2 regions of the Arthrobacter sp. 05T410 genome follow, and region 1 is predicted to be linked to the other one. Evidence: riboswitches for the same ligand, from Rfam matches in the RefSeq annotation. Region 1 holds a riboswitch; the other holds the start of a gene.
The links. Region 1 has a riboswitch for glycine ahead of gcvP (aminomethyl-transferring glycine dehydrogenase). Riboswitches for the same ligand answer to the same signal wherever they lie in the genome.

Region 1 (10,163 bases):
GGCCCCTTCGGGCCCGACATCCGGGAGCATGCGTCTAAGGGAGCGTTACGTCCGCTCAGCGGGCGTCTTCGCGACCGAGCATGCAGAGGATGCCGGGTCCGACGGGCTGACGCAACCACAATCACGCAGCCCCCGGGACAGCTTCGGCTACTTTTGGCGCTTGTAGAAAGGCAGTGCGACCACTTCGAAGGGTTCGGCCTTGCCGCGGAGGTCGATGTCCAGTGCGGTGCCGGGCTCGGTGAATTCGACGTCGACGTAGGCCATCGCGACCGGGTAGCCCAGGCTCGGGCTGGGCTGGCCGGAGGTGACTTCGCCGACGACGTTGCCGTCCTTGAGGACCGGGTAGTGGCCGCGGCCGGCCCGGCGCCCGAGGCCCTTGAGCCCGACGAGCTTGCGGCCCGTCGTGGCGCCGGCGCCGGTTTCCTTCTTGGCGGCCAAGGCGGCCTTGCCGATGAAGTCGCCTTCCTTGGACAGGGCGACGACGGGGCCCAGGCCGGCGGCGAACGGATCGCCCTCCAGGGAGAGCTCGTTGCCGTAAAGCGGCATGCCGGCCTCGAGACGGAGCGAATCGCGGGACGCGAGACCGGAGGGGGTCAGCTCGCCGTCCTCTGCGATGGCGACGAGCGCCTGCCAGAGGGCGGCGGCGGCGTCGTTCGCGACAAAGATCTCGAAGCCGTCTTCGCCGGTGTAGCCGGTGCGGGCCAGCAGGAGGTCCTGGCTGGCTCCAGCGAACATGAACGGGACGTCCACGGCGGCGTAGTACTTCAGGCCGGTGACGAGCTCGTGCTGCGCCGCGGGGACCAGGCGCAGCAGGATCTCCTGGGCCTTGGGTCCCTGCACGGCGATCAGCGAGGTCTCAGCAGAGGCGTCCTGGACGGTGACGTCGAATCCGCCGTCCTTTCCGGAACCGACGCGCTCGGCCAGGGCCGCGGCGACGACCTTCGCGTTGCCCGCATTGGGGACCACAAGGAATTTCTGGTCGCCGCGGCGGTAGGTGATGAGGTCGTCGATGATGCCGCCGTCCTCGTTGCAGATCAGCGAGTACTTGGCCTTGCCAATGGCCATCGCCGAGATCTTGCCCACGAGGGCGTAGTCCAGGAAGGCTGCGGCGTCGGGGCCGGTGACCCAGACTTCGCCCATGTGGGAGAGGTCGAACAGGCCCGCGGACTTGCGGACGGCGTGGTGCTCGGCTAGTTCCGAGCTGTACTTCAGCGGCATCTGCCAGCCGCCGAAGTCCGTGAAGGAGGCGCCGAGCTTCTTGTGCTCTTCGTACAGGGCCGTGTAGTTCTCAGTCATCGTTGGCTGTCCTTAGCTGTCAGAGTCGGAGTTGGCGGAGTCGTCGGAGTGGACTGCTGTGTCTTCTTCGAAGGCCTCGAGGGGCGGGCACGAGCAGATCAGGTTGCGGTCCCCGGCTGCGCCGTCGATGCGGCCGACGGGCGGGAAGTACTTGTCCTGCTTGAGCGTGTGGACCGGGAAGACGGCCTGCTCACGCGGGTACTCGCGGGTCCAGTCGGTGCTGATCACGGCAGCGGCGGTGTGCGGGGCGTTGCGCAGCGGGCTGTGCTCCACCGTGAAATCGCCGTTGGCCACCTGGTCGATCTCGGCGCGGATGGCGACCATGGCCGTGATGAAGCGGTCGATCTCGCCCAGGTCCTCGGACTCGGTGGGCTCCACCATCAGGGTGCCGGCCACCGGGAACGCCAGGGTGGGGGCGTGGAAGCCGTAGTCGATCAGGCGCTTGGCCACGTCCTCGGCGGTCACGCCGGTCTTGGCCGTGAGTTCGCGCAGGTCCAGGATGCACTCGTGGGCCACCAGGCCGCCTTCGCCGGTGTAGAGCACCGGGAAGGAGTCGTTGAGGCGGGCCGCGATGTAGTTCGCCGCGAGCAGCGCGGACTTGGTCGCCTCGGTGAGGCCGCGGCCGCCCATCAGCTTCACGTAGGCCCAGGAGATCGGCAGCACGCCGGCCGAGCCGTAGCGGGAGGCGGAGATCGGGGTGCCGTCGGCGCCGTTGGCGGGATCAACAGCGTTGCCCGGCATGAACGGGGCCAGGTGCGCCTTGGCCGCGACCGGGCCGACGCCCGGTCCGCCGCCGCCGTGCGGGATGCAGAAAGTCTTGTGCAGGTTCAGATGCGAGACGTCGCCGCCGAACATGCCGGGCTGGGCCAGCCCGACGAGGGCGTTGAGGTTGGCGCCGTCGATGTAGACCTGGCCGCCGGCGGCGTGGACCGCGTCGCAGACCTCGCGGACATCGGCGTCGTACACCCCGTGCGTGGACGGGTAGGTGATCATGATGCAGGACAGCGCATCCTTGTGCAGCTCGATCTTGGCGGTCAGGTCCGCGTGATCGATCGTGCCGTCCGAAGCCGTGGCCACGACCACGACCTTCATGCCGGCCAACACGGCCGAGGCCGCGTTCGTGCCGTGCGCGGAGGCCGGGATCAGGCAGATGTTGCGCTGGGCATCACCGCGGGAGAGGTGGTAGCCGCGGATCGCCAGCAGCCCGGCGAGCTCGCCCTGGGAACCGGCGTTGGGCTGGATCGAGACCTGGTCGTAGCCGGTGATCTCGGTCAACTGGCCTTCGAGGTCCTCGATCAGTTCACGCCAGCCGGCGGTCTGGGATTCCGGGGCGAACGGGTGGATGGAGGCGAACTCGGGCCACGAGATGGCCTCCATCTCGGCGGTGGCGTTCAGCTTCATGGTGCAGGAGCCCAGCGGGATCATGGTCCGGTCCAGGGCAAGGTCGCGGTCCGAGAGGCGGCGGATGTAGCGCAGCAGCTGGGTCTCGGAACGGTGCGTGTTGAACACCGGGTGCTGCAGGTAGTCGGAGGTGCGCTCGACGGCGGGGTCCAGGCCGAACGCAGTGTCCGTGCCTGCAGCCGCGGCAGTCACGGACGCGCCGAATGCGGCAATGACGTCGGCGACGACGGCCACCGTCGTGGCCTCGTCGGCGGAGATGCCGACGGTGTCGGCGTCGATGGCGCGCAGGTTGACGCCCTTGGCGTCGGCTGCCGCGATGATCTCAGCTGCCCGGCCCGGCACGGAGACGGTGATGGTGTCGAAGAAAGAGGTGTGCAGCACGTCCAGACCGGCGGCCTTCAGGGAGGCGGCGATGGTCTTCGCGTGGACGTGTACCGCCTGGGCGATTGCCTTCAGCCCGTCCGGGCCGTGGTAGACGGCGTAGAAGGAAGCCACGATGGCCAGCAGGGCCTGGGCGGTGCAGATGTTGGAGGTGGCCTTCTCGCGGCGGATATGCTGCTCGCGGGTCTGCAGGGCCAGGCGGTAGGCGGGAACGCCGGCGTTGTCCTTGGAGACACCCACGAGGCGGCCGGGCATGGAGCGCTCGAGCCCCTTCTGGACGGCCATGTAGGCGGCGTGCGGTCCGCCGAAGAACAGCGGCACGCCGAAGCGCTGGGCGGATCCGACGGCGATGTCAGCGCCCTGCTCGCCCGGGGACGTGATCAGGGTCAGGGAGAGGAGATCTGCCGCGACGGTGACGAGGGCGCCGCGTTCCTTGGCGTCGGCGATCACGGCGGTGTGGTCGAACACGCGGCCGGAGACGCCCGGCTGCTGCAGGACGACGCCGTTGATGACCCCGTCGGGCAGGCCCTTGGAGAGGTCGGCGACCTCGACCTCGAAGCCGAGGGCCTCGGCACGGCCCTTGACGATCGCGATGGTCTGGGGAAGGCAGTCGGCGTCGAGGACGGTCTTGCCGTCGTGCGCCGTCTTGTTCTTATTCGCGCGGCGCATCATCAGCACGGCCTCGGCCACGGCGGTGGCTTCATCCAGCAGGGAGGCGTTGGCGATCGGCAGGCCGACGAGGTCCTGGACCATGGTCTGGAAGTTCAGCAGCGCCTCAAGCCGGCCCTGCGAGATCTCCGGCTGGTAGGGCGTGTACGCGGTGTACCAGGCCGGGGCTTCGAGGATGTTGCGGCGGATCACCGGCGGGGTGAGCGTGTCGTAGTAGCCCTGCCCGATCATCTGCACGGCGGTCTTGTTCTTCGACGCCAGCTTGCGCAGCTCGGCGAGGACTTCGACCTCGCTCAGGGCCGCGGCGAGCGCGAGGTCGGCGTCCTGGCGGATGTCCTTCGGAACGGCGGTGTCCACCAGGGCGTCGACGGTGTCGTAGCCGACAGCCTTCAGCATGGCGTCGACGTCGGCCTGGCGGCGCGCGCCGATATGCCGGTCAACGAAGGACGTGGAGGCTGGGGTAACAGTCACAAGGAACTCCATAACTCAGGCGGCGCAGGGTACGCCACATTGATTCGGGTTCCTCCCCGCTCTGTATTGGACCTGAGAGTTTCCGCGCAGCCCGCGTTTCAGGGCTCCGCTTGCACCGTCGGTGAGCACAGCATGTCCGGGACACGCCTGCTACTTTCCAGAGATGCCTTGCCGCGGCGGTACATGGGCCTGAGAGATTCCTGGGGAGGGTTTGCTCCTACGGCGCCTGCTTGTACCTACTTGCAGGACTCTCCCGCCGCAGATCAAAGGCGTATTTAATTAGGCGTTCAATCGGGGGTGACTACAGTCACAGCTCTCATTGTCCTATGCCGGGCGCGCGTCCGCAAACTCCCTCCCGGCGGCGGACCCAGGTTACGGGCCACGAGCCACCCGGTGGCGAATCCGGCGGCGCGAATTCGCCGGAAACGCCCGGAGTCGCCGCAACTTTCCGGCGTACTCGAACGCTTCCGGCGAATTCGGCGGGGAGTAGGGGGTCGGCGGGGAGTAGGGGGTCGGAGGGGGTGGGTGTGGGCTTCAGCCGCGCAGGCGCTCGACGGCGGCCAGGAGGCTCTGGACGTCCGCCTCGACTTCCGGCGGCGGCCCGCCGGGACCCCGCGCCAGCATGGCGTTGAAGTACAGCCCGTCCCCCATGCACAGGACGGCCTTCGCCATGGCGGGCCCGACGTCGGCCGCCAGCAGTTCCAGCCAGCTCGCCTGGCCGGCGGCGAAGCGGCGGAGCGTTTCCCCGTGCGCCACCTCGGCGAGCCGCGTGGCCGCCACGAAGACCCGGTCCATGGGCGTGTCCGCCCACACCGAGGACTTGATGAAGTACGCCGCCGCCCCTTCCGGGGCTGCCGCCATGGCCGCAACATCGGCAGCCAGGAGCCGGTCCAGCCGTTCCAGCAGGACCGCGATCATGGCCTCTTTGGTCGGAAAATGGTAGAGCAGGCCGCCCTTGGAGACGCCGGCCCGGCGCGCGACGGCGTCCAGCGTCGCGGCGCGTTCACCGACTTCGATGAGCAGGGATTCGAAGGCATCGAGGACGGCCTCGCGGGCGACGGGTTTCCTGGGCATGCCTCCCATCATGCCTGTCCGCGCGCGCATTTCTTAACTGTACCGTCCAGACGGTACAGTTATCCTTATGAGCATTCCATCGATCACCGTAGCCACCAGCACTCCTGCGGCCACCGGGCCCCGGGCACCGTGGCGTGACTGGGTGGCGCTGGCCCTGCTGATGTTCCCCGTCCTGCTCGTGGCCGTGGACAACACCGCGCTCACGTTCGCCCTGCCGGCCATCGCCAGCAGCCTGACCGCCTCCGGCGTCGAACTGCTCTGGATCGTCGATGCCTATCCCCTGGTCCTGGCCGGACTCCTGGTCGCGATGGGTTCCCTGGGCGACAGGATCGGCCGGCGCCGGCTGCTGTTCGTGGGCAGCGCGGGCTTTGCCGCGGTGTCGGCCGTGACGGCGTTCGCGCCGAGTGCGGAATGGCTGATCGCCGGCCGCGCCGGGCTTGGCCTTTTCGGCGCCATGCTGATGCCGTCCACGCTGTCGCTGATCCGGAACATCTTTCCGCAGCCCAACCGGCGCAGGCTGGCGGTGGCGGTCTGGGCCGCCGGCTTCTCCGGCGGCGCCGCCCTCGGCCCGATTGTCGGCGGCTGGCTGGTGGAACACTTCTGGTGGGGCGCCGTCCTGCTGGTCGCGGTGCCGATCATCCTGCCGCTGCTGCTGCTCGGGCCGGCCCTGATCCCGGAATCCCGCGATCCGAAGCCGGGCCGGGTGGACGTGCCCAGCATTGCCCTGTCCCTGCTGGTCATGGTGCCGGTGGTCTACGGGATCAAAGCCCTTGCCACCCACGGGCCGGCTCCCGAGGCCTTCGCGAGCATCGGAACCGGCCTGCTCATGGGCTATGTGTTCATCCGGCGGCAACGCGCGCTTGCCCGTATCCACAGGACAGACCACAGCACCGCGCCGATGCTCGACGTCAGCCTGTTTGGCAACCGGATCTTCAGTACGGCCATTGTGGCCAACGTCCTGGCACTGTTCTCCTTCAACGGCTTCATCCTCTTCCTGGCCCAGCACCTGCAGCTGCTGGAGGGCCAGTCCCCCTCGGCCTCCGGCGTCGCCATGGTCCCGGCCCTCATCGCCACGGTTGTAGCGGGGCTGCTCGTGGTCCCGCTGGTGCGCAAGGTGCGGCCCGGCTTTGTGGTGGCCGGCGGCCTGCTGCTGAGCGCGGCGGGCTATTTCGTGGTGGCATTCGGCGACCACAGCCAGGGCCCGTCGCTGCTCCTTGCCGCCCTGCTGGTGCTCTGCCTGGGGGTGGGCGCCGCGGAGACGATCTCCAATGACCTGATCCTGGGTGCGGCGCCCGCCGACAAGGCAGGGGCAGCCGCCGCTATCTCCGAGACGGGCTACGAAGTGGGGTCCCTGCTGGGTACGGCGATTCTCGGCTCAATCCTGACGGCCTCCTACCAGGGCAACCTCCGGCTTCCCGCGGGCGTGTCCGAACTCGCCCCGGCGGCGGCCACCAGCCAGGCCGGTGAAACCCTGGCCGGCGCTGTGGATCTGGCCCGGATGCTTCCGGCGCCCCTGGCCGAGGCGGTGACGGCGGCCGCGCGCACCGCCTTCGACTCGGGCGTGCACGTCACAGCGTCCATTGCACTGGTTCTGATGTCCGGGGCCTGCGTCCTGGCCGCCGTCGTCCTGCGGTCGGTGCCGAAGGCCCAATAGGGCTCAGCGGCCGCCGTCAGCGTCACGCCGTCGTCAGCGTCAAGGGGTTCCAGCCCTTAAACAGCAGCGTCCGGCGCCGGGTATCCTCCCGGCGCCGGACGCTGCTGTTTCTTGGGGGGCTGGTGGGAGCCGGTCCCTACTTGCTGTCCGGGGTGGTCACGCTGGCGGTGGCCCGCATGGTCTCGGCATTCACCATCCAGGCGTACTGCTCAAACTTGGCGATGAACTCGTGCAGCAGATCCGCGGTGGTGGGATCTTCCTCGTCCACTTCGTCATGGACCTTGCGCATCGTGCCGACGGCCGCCTCAAGCGCGGCGACAATCCGCTCGATGGCGTCCTTCGTGTTGATCAGGCCCTTCGGGAACTCGGCCAGTGCGGTGGACTTGGAAACCGTGGAGCTTCGGCCGTCCGGGAGGGCGTGGAGGGCACGCATGCGCTCGGCAAGGTCATCCGCGAATCCCCGGGCGGCGTCGATGATTTCATCCAGCTGGAGGTGAAGGTCCCTGAAGTTGGTCCCGACGATGTTCCAGTGTGCCTGCTTGCCCTGAACGTGGAGTTCGATCAGGTCCACCAGTACTGCCTGCAGGTTGGTCGTCAATGTGGGTGATGCTTTCATGAATCCTCCTCGATAGAACCGGTGCCGTGCGGGCCGCGCATGCCATTGCTGGCACCCCGGCCGATGCTTCCGACGCTACCGCAGCGCGGCGCCGGGCCGCGATGCTTCTGGGAGGAATTTCTCGGTCAGCTTACTAAGTCGGCTTACTAACCGTTTTTGGGGCGGTTTAGACGGCCTCGTTGAGGATGGGCCCACGCGGGAACACGGCCCGTGTGATGCCGCCGGAGGTGGATTCGGACAGCTGGGTGAGGTAGTCGTTGCGCCGCCTCGGGGTAATCCTGGACTGGGGCTGGAACGGCTGCTCGGGGTCGTCGGCGTAGTGGGCGCTCAGGCCGTCGCGCATGAGCCGGATGGCTTCCGAACGCTGCTGGGACACCGCTGCGTGCGTGGATCCGAGTTCCGCGGCCAGGTCTTTGACCGTGCGGTCTCCGAAATAGATCTCCTCCACCACGTAGCGCATCCGTTCCGGAAGGGATTTCACGGCGGCCCGAAGGTACTGGAGCCGTTCGTCCGCGAGCACGGAGTGTTCCGGGGTGAGGGTTTCGGCGGCCAGGGTGTCCACCACGGCCTCGTCGAGGGGCGTCAATGTGCGCGAGGCATCCGCGAGCGCGGCCTCCACAACGCTCTGCTGGACGCCCAGGGCAGAGGCGATCTCGTCCACTGTGGGGGTGCGGCCCAGGGCGGACGCCAGGGTTTCCTGCACGGACATGGTTTCCTTGATCCGGCGGCGGGCGGATCGGGTGGCCCAGTCGCTGGCCCGCATCTCGTCTGCGAAGGCGCCAAGGATACGCCGGCGCGCGAAAGCGCCGAACGGCACCCCGAGGCCTGGATCGAACGAATCGGCCGAGGTAATCAAGGCAATAGCGCCGGCTGACGCCAAGTCATCGCGAGAAAGGTGTGACGCCTTCGAGCACAAATCTGAGACGAGATACCCCACCAGCGGAAGGTGCTGCGTGACCATCTCGTTGCGTTCCACGCGATTCAATACTGTGTCCCCCCATGAGACCGGATCCGAAGGGTCCTCGACCCTTAAAACGCCGAGAGCCGCACCCAAAACCGACCGGTGCTCCCCCCATTGGAGTCAGCGTTCGCAAGCAGGGGCGCAGCACCCATGGAGGAAACCTATCACCTGTTCCAAGATCTGCGTGTACCCTCAGGGAAAAGCTGTGCGAAAAATGCGGTGACCGCCCCGAAGCTGTGATTCACGGGGCGGAAAGAGAATGGGGCACATGAGCGCAAGTGATCTCTCCGCGGCACTGTGGCAGGAGCGGCGGCAGCTGGAGCTACTCCTCTTCAGGCTGGAAACGCAGCGCCTGCACGTCGTGGCCGGGAATCTGGAATGGCTGAGCTTCATGGCCTCCGAGATTGAAACCGTGCTGGACCGCCTGCGCTTCGAAGCCCTGGCCCGGAGCGTCGAGTCTGCTGCCGTGGCGGCCCAATGGGGCCTGCCGGCACAGACCACGCTCGTCGAACTGATTGCGGCCGCTCCCGCCGGGCCCTGGCCCGAGATCCTGCGCGAGCATCTGGACGCCCTGCACGCACTCCTGGCCCGGCTGGGCGAGGCTTCCCGCGTGAATGAGGATGCGCTGCGGAGCCTCCCGATGCCGGGACGCGCCGGCCCGGCGGGCACGGCCGGGCTTCTGGACCAGCTGACCATGGGAGGAAACCTGGAGCGGTCCCTCGCCGTGGTCCGGCGTTCAGCCCAGCCGCTCCTGGCCCAGTATCTCGGCGGGGACCATGTCTGATCCGGCGCGGGTCCTCAGCCGTCGGCGGGAGTGGCGCGCGGCGGCATGAGGCCGCGCAGCGCCTCCTCGGCGTCCGGGCCCGCTTCCGCCGCCGCGAGGTTCGCCGCTGCGATGGCTTCGATGACTTCCCGGCGCTGGATCGGCACACCGCGGGGCGCCTCAATGCCTATCCGAACACCGTCGCCGCGGCCTTCCAGAACAGTGATGACGATGCCGTCGCCGATCATGATCTGTTCGCCCGGCTTGCGTGTAAGTACCAGCATCCTCTCAATCTACCCTTCAGTCCGGGGAGCATCGTACGATTCCCGCCGGTTCTGCCATGTCGGTTCGGGCCCGGCGGGGCGCCCGTCGATCCAGCCCACGGGCAGTCCCAGGCCATTGACGCTTTCAGGCGACCCGGTCTCCGAGGCGCCGACCACCGCCACCGCGGTCACGTTGAGCTGGGCGGACAGCACGCCGACCCAGCGCGCCGTGTCCTCGTGCTTGCGTCCGGCATCGACCACAACCCAGACCTGGTCGGCGGAGAGCGCCGCCACGGACGGCACCCGGGCCAGGGCGTTGCGGGCTTTGCCCAGTCCGAACGCCACCAGGACGGTGCGCTCCGTCACCACGGCATGGGCGCGCGCGGCCGTGGCACTTTGGCGTCCGTCGACGTGCAGGTGGCCATAGGCGGAGAGCTCACCGGCGGTGCGCACATCGGCACCTCCGGAGGCCATGGACATGGCCAGGGCGGTATCCATCGCGTCCTCCCCCAGCCCGATCAGGAGCACGAGATCGCCGACGCCGGTCAGCGGAGCCGGAGCCGGGGCACCCGCAGCGTTGCCCGGCGCGACGGCGGACGGGTGCGCAGGGCTCC
Region 2 (10,163 bases), on a different contig from region 1:
CAACTGATTTGCCAAAATCGGAGGAGCCGAGGGCCGGAATTTCAACTAGGTCGTTGAGTCGCTCAAAGTCTTCCGCTTTCGAAATGCGATTGGTGTAACGGAAGCCAATTCGTTCCACAACAGGAATCTCCACTATAGACAGAAGTGTCTTCAGGGCAGCCTCCATCCGTGTGAAGAAGTCGTTTCGATTAGTGTAATTCTTAGTCTGGAGCGTCATGAAACGCTGTGAAACTAGAATGCTCCAGTCCCCATCCGCACTCGTCCACTCGTAAATATCATCACCCTGGGACTGGGATATGCCTTGCGGAGAAAGCTGGTACTGAACTTCTTTGTGTTGGTTATTTATCGGGTAATCGTGGGCGATTGCGCGACCGAAGGAATTTGCAATACTGCTGATGTCACCTGTCATCGTTGTTATTTGGGGCCAGCGGATCTGGCTAATAACAAGAATTAGGGGCGCTGCCGCCAATTGAGTCTCCTCCACGGGTTCTCCTGTGAAGGGATTATTAGAGAGGTAGTCCGCCATGCTTCACACTGTACTTCACATGGCACTCAGACATGCCGGTAGTTTCAACGTTGTTATGTGAGGTGGGTCACAGTATCTTTGTGGGCTCACGACCACATTTGGGACGCAGCCCAGCTTCCTGGGAGGATGCCATCGGCACCGTCCGTTTGACCACGACCCATGAATGGCTCTTAGGCCTGAAGTCACTCCCGCGCCCGAGCGGACGTTCCATCTGGTCGGTAGTCAAGTTAGGAAGCATTCCGGCGTGCTCCAGGATGACGTTCGCGGTCTGCCCGGCGACATAGGCAAATCCCTCATGGAACCATGGGTACAGCACCGCAAACCTGCATAGCCGACACAAGCAAACTAATCTCTGGGGCAGCCTAACTGGTCCATCAGTCCGTTGACTGTCCCACGTACGGGTGGCGAGATTCCAATTGGCCAAGCGTTCCGTCCAACATTAGAGTCTCGAGTTGTGAACCCCAACCGGACTGAAAATACCATGCTGCACGGACCATACGGCTACGTTGACCTTCCGGTCGTTCCCTCGGAGGGGCGGGATCGACTCAATGTCGAGGCGTACTACGCGGGCCTTGCCTCGTTCATCGCCGAATGCCAGACGCCGATGACAATCGCGGTCCAAGGAGACTGGGGAAGCGGCAAATCGACCGCACTTAACTTCGTACAGTCGTTGCTGCCGGACTCGGTAGAAGTGATTGAATTCAACACGTGGTTATACTCCCAATTTGATCTAGGTGAGTCCCTCGTTTTCTCTATGGCCCACGAGATCATTCGCCCGATATCCAAGGGCTCAAGCACCGCGAAGAAGCTTATGCGGTTCGTCGCGACCATGGGCGCAGGTGTCCTCAAGGGCGGTGCAGACGTAGTCGGCGCTGCCACCGGCACGGCGCCCCTGGCATCCGCTGTGGTTGAGTCGTTGAAGAACGCGACCTACTCCGAAGAGGCACCTAACGCCATTGCCGAACTCAAGCTAATGCGCCAGCAGTTCGCTACCTCAGTGCACGAATACTGCAACGAGCACAACATCGACCGGATCGCGATCTTTATTGACGACCTGGATCGGGTGGACCCGGGTCGAGCCATTGAGATCCTCGAGAGCCTCAAACTGTTCTTCGAGGTTAAACAGTGTGTATTCGTCCTAGCGCTCGATTTCGACGTAGTGGTGCGGGGGGTGGGCATTCGGTACGGAAGCGAGTTCAAGACGAAAAAGGCTCGCCAGTACTTCGACAAGATCATCCAGGTGCCGTTCTCGATGCCAGTGGCTTCCTTCGAAGTCGACGAGATTCTGAGAGAAGCACTCGACCGCTCCGGCGTAATCGGACGCGACGGTGCGGACGACTTCGACAAGTACCTTAAAGTCGTTCGGGAGTCGGTAGGCACAAACCCTCGATCCATTAAGCGTCTGCTCAACTCTTTCGAATTGCTGCAACTGATTCTCTCTTCGCAAGGCACGCCGCTATTCGACGCAGAGACGAGACTGCCCCTCATCGTCTTCGCGCTGCTGTGCGCGCAGGCAGCATATCCCGAGCTGCACCGACAAGTGATCGAGGAGCGCGGGGCGGAGGACGACCTAGACGAAGTTCTCTCTGGCGGAGTGGGAGATGACGATGCCATCGCGCTTGCGAAGGCCTTCGACCTCGAGATGACCGATGTGCGCGCGTTCCGCCGATTCCGAGAGCATCTGGGGGTGCTGTCAAGCGACAAGGACGGTCAACTCGATCTTGCGGTTTTGCGTCGGGCGATAGCGCTCTCCCAGGTGACGTCTGTCGGCAGTGCCCGAAGCAACGAGACACAGGACGAAGGGAAGTCAATCGGCGTTCCGGAAGTGGTCGAGTCCGTGCGGGCGAACAGCAGCGAGCGTACAGCAGAGCTACTAAGTGCCCTGGCTGACGGTCTCGCCTCCCGCCTCGGCCGTCGAGAGTTCAGCATGATCGCCCAGAACTCGGCGAAGGTGATCACGTTATATACCTCGAAGGATGCCGACCACGTTTTGAAGCTAGGTCCGCGGGCCCGGCCAAGGTTTGCCGCCATCGGATACAGCCGCAAGGGGCTGAACATCACCTTTGGGCGTGCTGTCAGCGACGCGGAGCACCCAAGTAGGCCTTTTGGTGAGGAATGGGACGACCTTGTCGCCGAGCTCGAGCAAATATTCCCTGACGATGGCGGGCCGACGGGAGCCATGTTACGCATCCGCTCGACTGGATACCCGCTGTTCCTAGACGGCATAACTGAGAAGGATGGGATCGATGAGCTCTGCGATCTCCTGATAAAGGTGTACGACGTTGTCCTGAACTACCGTGCCAAGCGGGAGCGGTTGTCACTGGAGGGATGAAGGCGTTCAGACCATCAGATGCGCAACACTTCTGGTGCTTAGTGGATGCACTTGTTGAAGTTGCAGAAGCCGCATGCACCAGCCTGAACCACCGGCAAGAGGCCTGCACCGTCCGCTGCAGCCATGAAGTTGGATGAGCAGATCCCCGAGCGGGTCTTCGCCTTCGAGGCGGCCCGGGAAGACGGGGAGGTACATGCCCTTGACGCCAAACGCGCGAACGCGTGGCCCGAGCGGGCGCTCAAACGAGCGGCCAGGGGTAGCGCATGCCGGTGCGGTCAACCGGCAGGACCCGTGCGTGCAGCAGGCGCTGGACGCGGCGCTGCAGGGCGGTGACCTCGTCGTCGTCGAGGAGCTCGGCCACCTCGGGAGGAGCGGCCTCGGCGAGCGGGGCGATGTCCTCGAGCAAGGCATCGGGGATGGGTTCGCCGGCGAAGTCCCAGATCACGGTGCGGAGTTTGAAAGCGGCGGAGAAGCAGAGTCCGTGGTCGATGCCCCAGACCCGTCCGTCGTCGCCGCGCAGCACGAGCCCGCTCTTGCGGTCGGTGTTGTTGGCGACGTAGTCGAACAGGGTCATTCGCGCCAGGTCGCGGTGGGTCTCTGGGGCGTCCTCGAACAGCGTGAAGTAGTGCTCGCGGAAGTCGCACTCGATGAACCACTGCAGCGACCCGACCCCCAGCGGGGCTTCCTCGCGGATCACGGTCGGCGCCCCGATTTTACGTGGACGGGAAGGTGGGCGCGTCCGGTCGCCGGCGAGCGGCAATGGATTTGGCACCCAGCCCCGCCGATGCGATGACCAGGGCCAGCAAGATTTTGGGAGCTGCTCCGCCCTCGGGTCCAAGTGTTGCCGCCAAGATTTGCCGACTCATCAACAGCATCTCCTGCAGATCGCCAGCCAGTACACGGGTTCCCAGGACGTAGTCGACGGAGATGAACAGGGCGGGAACCACCCACAACAGGGCAAGATTCACGACCCACACCGCGGTCCGCCGCGCAGGACGAAGGCCGCACCATGCCAGGGCGCATCCAACGAGGATGGCGGGAATCCAGTGAGCGATTGACGGCACTGCGACGGGGACGTTGATGTGCCCAACAAAGCCGACAACCCACTCCACCGTCCACGACGCGAACGGCACCGCCATGAGTCCGGCGCCCAATGCCGTCAGGCTCCGTGACCTTGAGCAGAGCATCAGGTGCGCCACGAGGGCCGCAGCGAGCGAGGCGGTCACGCCCGCGAGTAACCCGGCGAAGTAGAGGCTCGCCGTTGTTCCGCCCGTCAAGCCGCCGTCGAGCACTGTAAAGGACTGGGCGGCCGCCGTGAACTGAACCACAAGAACGCCGGCTGCCGCGCACCACGCCACCAGCCGCCGTCGGGCAGGAGACCAGATGCGCACCGCGAGTCCGGCCGCTGCACCTCCTACGGTGAGGAGGGCCACGATCGTGGTGAGTTCGTACTGGCTTAGCGGCAGTAACGACACAGGCATCTGGTCTGGAATGACCTCTGCGCCCCACAAGTTCTGCAACGGGAGCTGTGCGCCGGATACCAGCCAAGGGCCCAAGCCGAGCAATCCTGCCAGGATCCCGATCAGCCACCCCCAAGCGGCATCCCCGGCGGGAGTCCGGCTTGGTGGTCGGCTGGGAGCTGCCTGTTCCGTCGCTTGATCCGGAAGGCTCACGGAGGCTCCTTGCATATGGGCGCTCTGGGAGGGGCGCGCACGAGAAAGTAAGGTATCCCGTCCAGAATAATGCACCGAATGGATTAACCTCCTGGGTCCGATCCACGAGGTGGACGACGACCTCTGGGACCGCGTGTTCCGGATCAACGTCACGGCCCTCATGCGCCTCACCCACGCAAGCGGACGACGGCGAAGAGCTCCCGCCGTCGTCCGAGGGAACAGCGACTCAATTGAAATAAATTTTGCATCCTGCCCGGGAACCGGATAAATTGTGAGCTGTGTCACCGACCAGTGGCACAGCTTATGATCTGCGGCGGGAGAGTCCTGCCGGTACGTTCAGCAGGCGCCGTAGGAGCAAATCCTCCCCAGGAATCTCTCAGGCCCACGTACCGCCGCGGCAAGGCAACTCTGGAAAGCAGTCCGGGCAATCGGGCTCACCGACGGTGCAAGTGGCGCGCTGCTATCAGCAGGGCAAAACGGAAACTCTCAGGTCCAATACAGAGCGGGGAGGAACCCGAATCATCGTGGCGTCTTGATGCCACCTGAATTATGGAGTTCCTCTCATGACGGTTCAATCGTCCCCGTCCACCTTCGCAGACCGCCACATCGGCGCCCGCCGCCAGGCCGACATCGACACCATGCTCAAGGCCGTCGGCTACGACAGCGTTGATGGCCTCGTTGACAACGCGGTCCCCGATTCCATCCGCCAGGAAAAGCCCCTCACCCTGGACAGCGCCCTCAGCGAAGTCCAGGTGCTGGCCGAACTGCGCAAGCTCGCCTCCAAGAACAAGACGGCCGTGCAGATGATCGGCCAGGGCTACTACGACACCGTCACCCCGCCGGTGATCCGCCGCAACATCCTCGAAGCCCCCGCCTGGTACACCGCCTACACCCCGTACCAGCCGGAAATCTCCCAGGGACGCCTCGAGGCGCTGCTGAACTTCCAGACCATGGTCCAGGACCTCACCGCACTCCCGGTCGCCAATGCGTCCCTCCTGGACGAGGCCACCGCGGTTGCCGAGGCCGTGCTTCTCATGCGCCGCGCCAACAAAAACAAGTCCGCTGCCGGGGCCAAGACCGTCCTCGACGCCGACTGCCTCCCGCAGACCATTGCCATCGTCAGGGGCCGAGCGGAGGCGCTGGGCTTCGAGGTGCAGGTCGCTGACCTCTCCGCCGGTCTGCCCGACGGCGACATCAACGGTCTCGTCCTCCAGCAGCCGGGCGTCTCCGGCCGGGTGTGGGACCAGTCCGGCGTGATCGCGGAGGCCAAAGAACGCGGCGCACTGGTCACCGTGGCGGCGGATCTGCTTGCCCTGACCCTGATCACCCCTCCGGGCGAGCAGGGGGCGGACATCGCCGTCGGCTCCACCCAGCGCCTGGGCGTGCCGCTGTTCTTCGGCGGCCCGCACGCCGCGTACATGGCGGTGCGCGAGGGCATGGAACGCACGCTCCCCGGCCGCATCGTCGGCGTCTCCAAAGACAACGCCGGCGTCCCGGCGTACCGCCTGGCCCTGCAGACCCGCGAGCAGCACATCCGCCGCGAGAAGGCCACGTCCAACATCTGCACCGCGCAGGCACTGCTGGCCATCGTGTCCTCGTTCTACGCCGTCTACCACGGCCCGGACGGACTGAAGGCGATCGCCGAGACCGTCCACAACAACACCCGCGCCCTCGCCGCCACGCTGAAGATCGCCGGCCGGGAACTGGCGAGCGAGTCCTTCTTCGACACCCTCACGGTCCGCGTCCCCGGCAAGGCCGCCAAGGTCATCGCCGCCGCCGAGGCCCGGGGCATCAACCTGCGGCTCATCGACGCGGACACAGTTAGCGTGTCCGTCGATGAAACCACGACGCCGGAGGTCCTCTCCGCGGTCGTCGTCGCCTTTGGCGCCGGTCCGGTGGTGGAGGCCAAGGGCTTCGAGCTGCCCGGGAGGGTGCTGCGCACCTCCGACTTCCTGCAGCATCCGGTCTTCAACACGCACCGCTCCGAAACCCAGCTGCTGCGCTACATCCGCAAGCTCTCGGACCGCGACCTCGCCCTGGACCGCACCATGATCCCGCTGGGCTCCTGCACCATGAAGCTGAACGCCACGGCCGAGATGGAAGCGATCTCCTGGCCAGAGTTCGCCTCCATCCACCCTTTCGCGCCGGACTCCCAGACCGAGGGCTGGCGGGAACTCGTCAGCGGCCTCGAAGCTGACCTCGCCGAAATCACGGGCTATGACCAGGTCTCCATCCAGCCGAACGCCGGCTCCCAGGGCGAGCTCGCCGGCCTGCTGGCCATCCGCGGCTACCACCACTCCCGCGGGGAGGCCCAGCGCAACGTCTGCCTGATCCCGGCCTCCGCGCACGGCACCAACGCCGCCTCCGCCGTGCTGGCCGGCATGAAGGTGGTCGTCGTGGCCACAGCCTCGGACGGCACGATCGACCACGCGGATCTTCAGGCGAAGATCGAGGCCAACAAGGACGCCCTGTCCTGCATCATGATCACCTACCCGTCCACCCACGGGGTGTACGACGCCGACGTCCGCGAGGTCTGCGACGCGATCCACGCCGTCGGCGGCCAGGTCTACGTCGACGGCGCCAACCTCAACGCCCTCGTCGGGCTGGCCCAGCCGGGCAAGTTTGGCGGCGACGTTTCGCACCTGAACCTGCACAAGACCTTCTGCATCCCTCACGGCGGCGGCGGACCGGGCGTTGGCCCGGTTGCTGCAAAGGCCCACCTGGCGCCGTTCATGCCGGGGGACGCGAACAAGGTCGAACCGGGAAAGGGAGTTGCCATCTCCGCTTCGCGTTACGGATCCGCCGGTGTCCTGCCGATCTCCTGGGCGTACGTGAAGTTGATGGGCGGCCAGGGCCTCACCGAGGCCACCAAGTCCGCGCTGCTCGCGGCGAACTACATCGCATCCCGGCTGGATGAGCACTTCCCGGTGCTCTACACGGGGGAGAGCGGCCTGGTGGCCCACGAGTGCATCCTGGATTTGCGTGAACTGACCGCCAGGACCGGCGTCACCGCCGAGGACGTGGCCAAGCGCCTCATCGACTTCGGCTTCCACGCCCCCACACTGTCCTTCCCCGTGGCGGGCACCCTCATGGTGGAGCCCACCGAGTCCGAGGACCTTGCGGAGATCGATCGCTTCATCGAGGCGATGATCACCATCCGCCAGGAGATCGACCAGGTCTCCAACGGCGATTTCACGGTGGAGAACTCCCCGCTGCGCAACGCACCCCACACGGCAGCCGCCGTCGTCAGCACCGACTGGACCCGCGAGTACCCGCGTGAGCAGGCCGCATTCCCCGTCCACACACTCAGGCAGGACAAGTACTTCCCGCCGGTCGGACGCATCGACGGCGCCGCCGGAGACCGCAACCTGGTCTGCTCCTGCCCGCCGCTTTCCGAATTCGAAAACTAAGGATTTTCTGATGAGTGAGAACTACACCGCTCTCTACGAGCAGCACAAAAAGGCCGGCGCCTCCTTCACGGACTTCGGCGGCTGGCAGATGCCGCTGAAGTACAGCTCCGAACTCGCCGAGCACCACGCCGTCCGCAACGCCGCGGGCCTGTTCGACCTCTCCCACATGGGCGAAGTCTGGGTCACCGGCCCGGACGCCGCGGCGTTCCTCGACTACGCCCTGGCCGGGAAGCTGTCGGCCGTGGCCGTCGGCAAGGCGAAGTACTCGCTGATCTGCCAGGAAGACGGCGGCATCATCGATGACCTCATCTCCTACCGCCGCGGTGAGGACAAGTACCTGGTGGTCCCCAACGCAGGCAACGCCAACGTCGTGGCCGCGGCACTGGCCGAAAGGGCCGGTTCTGCCCAAGAAGGCGGGTTCGACGTGACGGTGGAAGACGTTTCCGCCGAGATCTCGCTGATCGCCGTCCAGGGCCCGAACGCCGAAGCCATCCTGCTGACGCTGGTCCCGGCCGAGCAGCATGTCCTGGTCACCGAGCTGAAGTACTACGCTGCGGTTGAGGTTCAGATCTACGGACAAGATCTGCTCCTCGCCCGCACCGGTTACACCGGCGAGGACGGCTTCGAGATCTACATCTCGAACGAGGATGCGGCAGGTCTCTGGGAAGCACTGCTGGAAACCGGTGCCAGCCACGGGCTCATCCCGGCCGGCCTGGCCTGCCGTGACTCGCTGCGTTTGGAAGCCGGCATGCCGCTCTATGGCAACGAACTCTCCCGCGAAGGCAACCCATACGCAGCAGGCCTGGGCCCGGTCGTCTCGCTCGCCAAGGAGTCGGACTTCGTCGGCAAGGCCGCCCTGAGCGAGCTCAAGGCAGCCGGCGCAGGCTCCACGACCGGCCGCAAACTCGTCGGGCTCAAGGGCCTCGGACGCCGTGCCGCCCGCAGCCACTACCCGGTCCTCAAGGACGGCAACGTCGTCGGCGAAGTGACCTCCGGACAGCCCAGCCCCACCCTCGGCTACCCGGTCGCGATGGCCTACGTCGACATCGAACACGCCGCACCGGGCACAGCCCTGGACATTGACCTCCGCGGCAAGACGGAGCCTTTCGAAGTCGTCGCACTGTCGTTCTACAAGCGCCAAAAGTAGCCGGCCGCCGCTGGCTGAGCCTGCCGAAACCACATACGAACTTAAGGATTGAGATAAATGAGCAAAGTTGTAGCCGAACTGAAGTACTCCGCTGAACACGAGTGGGTTGCTGCCGACGGATCTGGCCCTGCAGGAATTGGGATTTCGGCCGTGGCCGCCGACGCCCTGGGCGACATCGTCTACGTGGACCTGCCCGAGGTCGGTTCCGCGGTGACCGCGGGGGAGACCTGCGGCGAGGTCGAGTCGACCAAGTCCGTCTCGGACCTCTACGCGCCGGTCACCGGCGAGGTGGTGGAGATCAATGACGCCGTCGTTTCCGATCCGGCGCTGATCAACAGCGATCCGTACGGTGCCGGCTGGCTGTTCAAGGTCGCCGTGACCGAAGAGGGTCCGCTGATGTCGGCGCAGGAGTACGCGTCCAAGAACGGCGGCGAACTGTGAGCGGCGCAACGGCGGCCGCGGGCACCCAGACGCTGGCGTTCGAGCAGGTCGTTTCGCCGAGCCTGGACGCGGACTTGTCCGTGCTGGATCCGGAGATCGCCGCGAAGATCGACGCCGAACTCACCCGGCAGCGGGACGGTTTGGAGATGATCGCCTCGGAGAACCACACGGCCAGGGCTGTGATGCAGGCGCAGGGTTCGGTGTTGACGAACAAGTATGCCGAGGGCTACCCGGGGAAGCGCTATTACGGCGGTTGCGAGCACGTGGACGTTGTGGAGCAGCTCGCGATCGACCGGGTCAAGGCCCTGTTCGGCGCCGGGTTCGCGAACGTGCAGCCGCATTCCGGCGCGCAGGCCAACGCCTCCGTGATGCACGCCCTGATCCGTCCGGGCGACACCATCATGGGCCTGAACCTGGCGCACGGCGGGCACCTGACGCACGGCATGAAGATCAACTTCTCCGGCCGGCTCTACAACGTGATCCCGTACCAGGTCCGTGAGGAGGACCACCGGATCGACATGGCCGAGGTCGAGGCCCTGGCGCAGGAGCACAAGCCGGCGCTGATCGTTGCCGGCTGGTCCGCGTACGCCCGGCAGCTGGACTTCGCCGAGTTCCGCCGGATCGCCGACTCGGT

Region 2: linked by a shared signal. The riboswitch ahead of gcvP (aminomethyl-transferring glycine dehydrogenase) and the one ahead of gcvP (aminomethyl-transferring glycine dehydrogenase) in region 1 are both predicted to bind glycine.

Annotation. Positions count from the first base shown of each region.
Region 1 is NZ_JBFTLP010000016.1:1,608-11,770, forward strand. Features, by position in the region: gene gcvT (glycine cleavage system aminomethyltransferase GcvT) at 148-1,296, opposite strand; gene gcvP (aminomethyl-transferring glycine dehydrogenase) at 1,309-4,230, opposite strand; glycine riboswitch at 4,270-4,384, opposite strand; glycine riboswitch at 4,386-4,484, opposite strand; gene AC1DFR_RS16730 (TetR/AcrR family transcriptional regulator) at 4,753-5,292, opposite strand; gene AC1DFR_RS16735 (MFS transporter) at 5,360-6,946, shown strand; gene AC1DFR_RS16740 (Dps family protein) at 7,083-7,562, opposite strand; gene AC1DFR_RS16745 (sigma-70 family RNA polymerase sigma factor) at 7,729-8,547, opposite strand; gene flgN (flagellar export chaperone FlgN) at 8,792-9,307, shown strand; gene AC1DFR_RS16755 (carbon storage regulator) at 9,322-9,570, opposite strand; gene AC1DFR_RS16760 (hypothetical protein) at 9,580-10,163, opposite strand, start outside.
Region 2 is NZ_JBFTLP010000030.1:30,203-40,365, forward strand. Features, by position in the region: gene AC1DFR_RS20995 (TIGR04255 family protein) at 1-526, opposite strand, end outside; gene AC1DFR_RS21000 (KAP family P-loop NTPase fold protein) at 1,008-2,858, shown strand; partial or broken gene AC1DFR_RS21005 (protein kinase family protein) at 3,097-3,561, opposite strand; gene AC1DFR_RS21010 (hypothetical protein) at 3,572-4,531, opposite strand; glycine riboswitch at 4,836-4,933, shown strand; glycine riboswitch at 4,935-5,042, shown strand; gene gcvP (aminomethyl-transferring glycine dehydrogenase) at 5,095-7,941, shown strand; gene gcvT (glycine cleavage system aminomethyltransferase GcvT) at 7,952-9,088, shown strand; gene gcvH (glycine cleavage system protein GcvH) at 9,146-9,529, shown strand; partial or broken gene glyA (serine hydroxymethyltransferase) at 9,526-10,163, shown strand, end outside.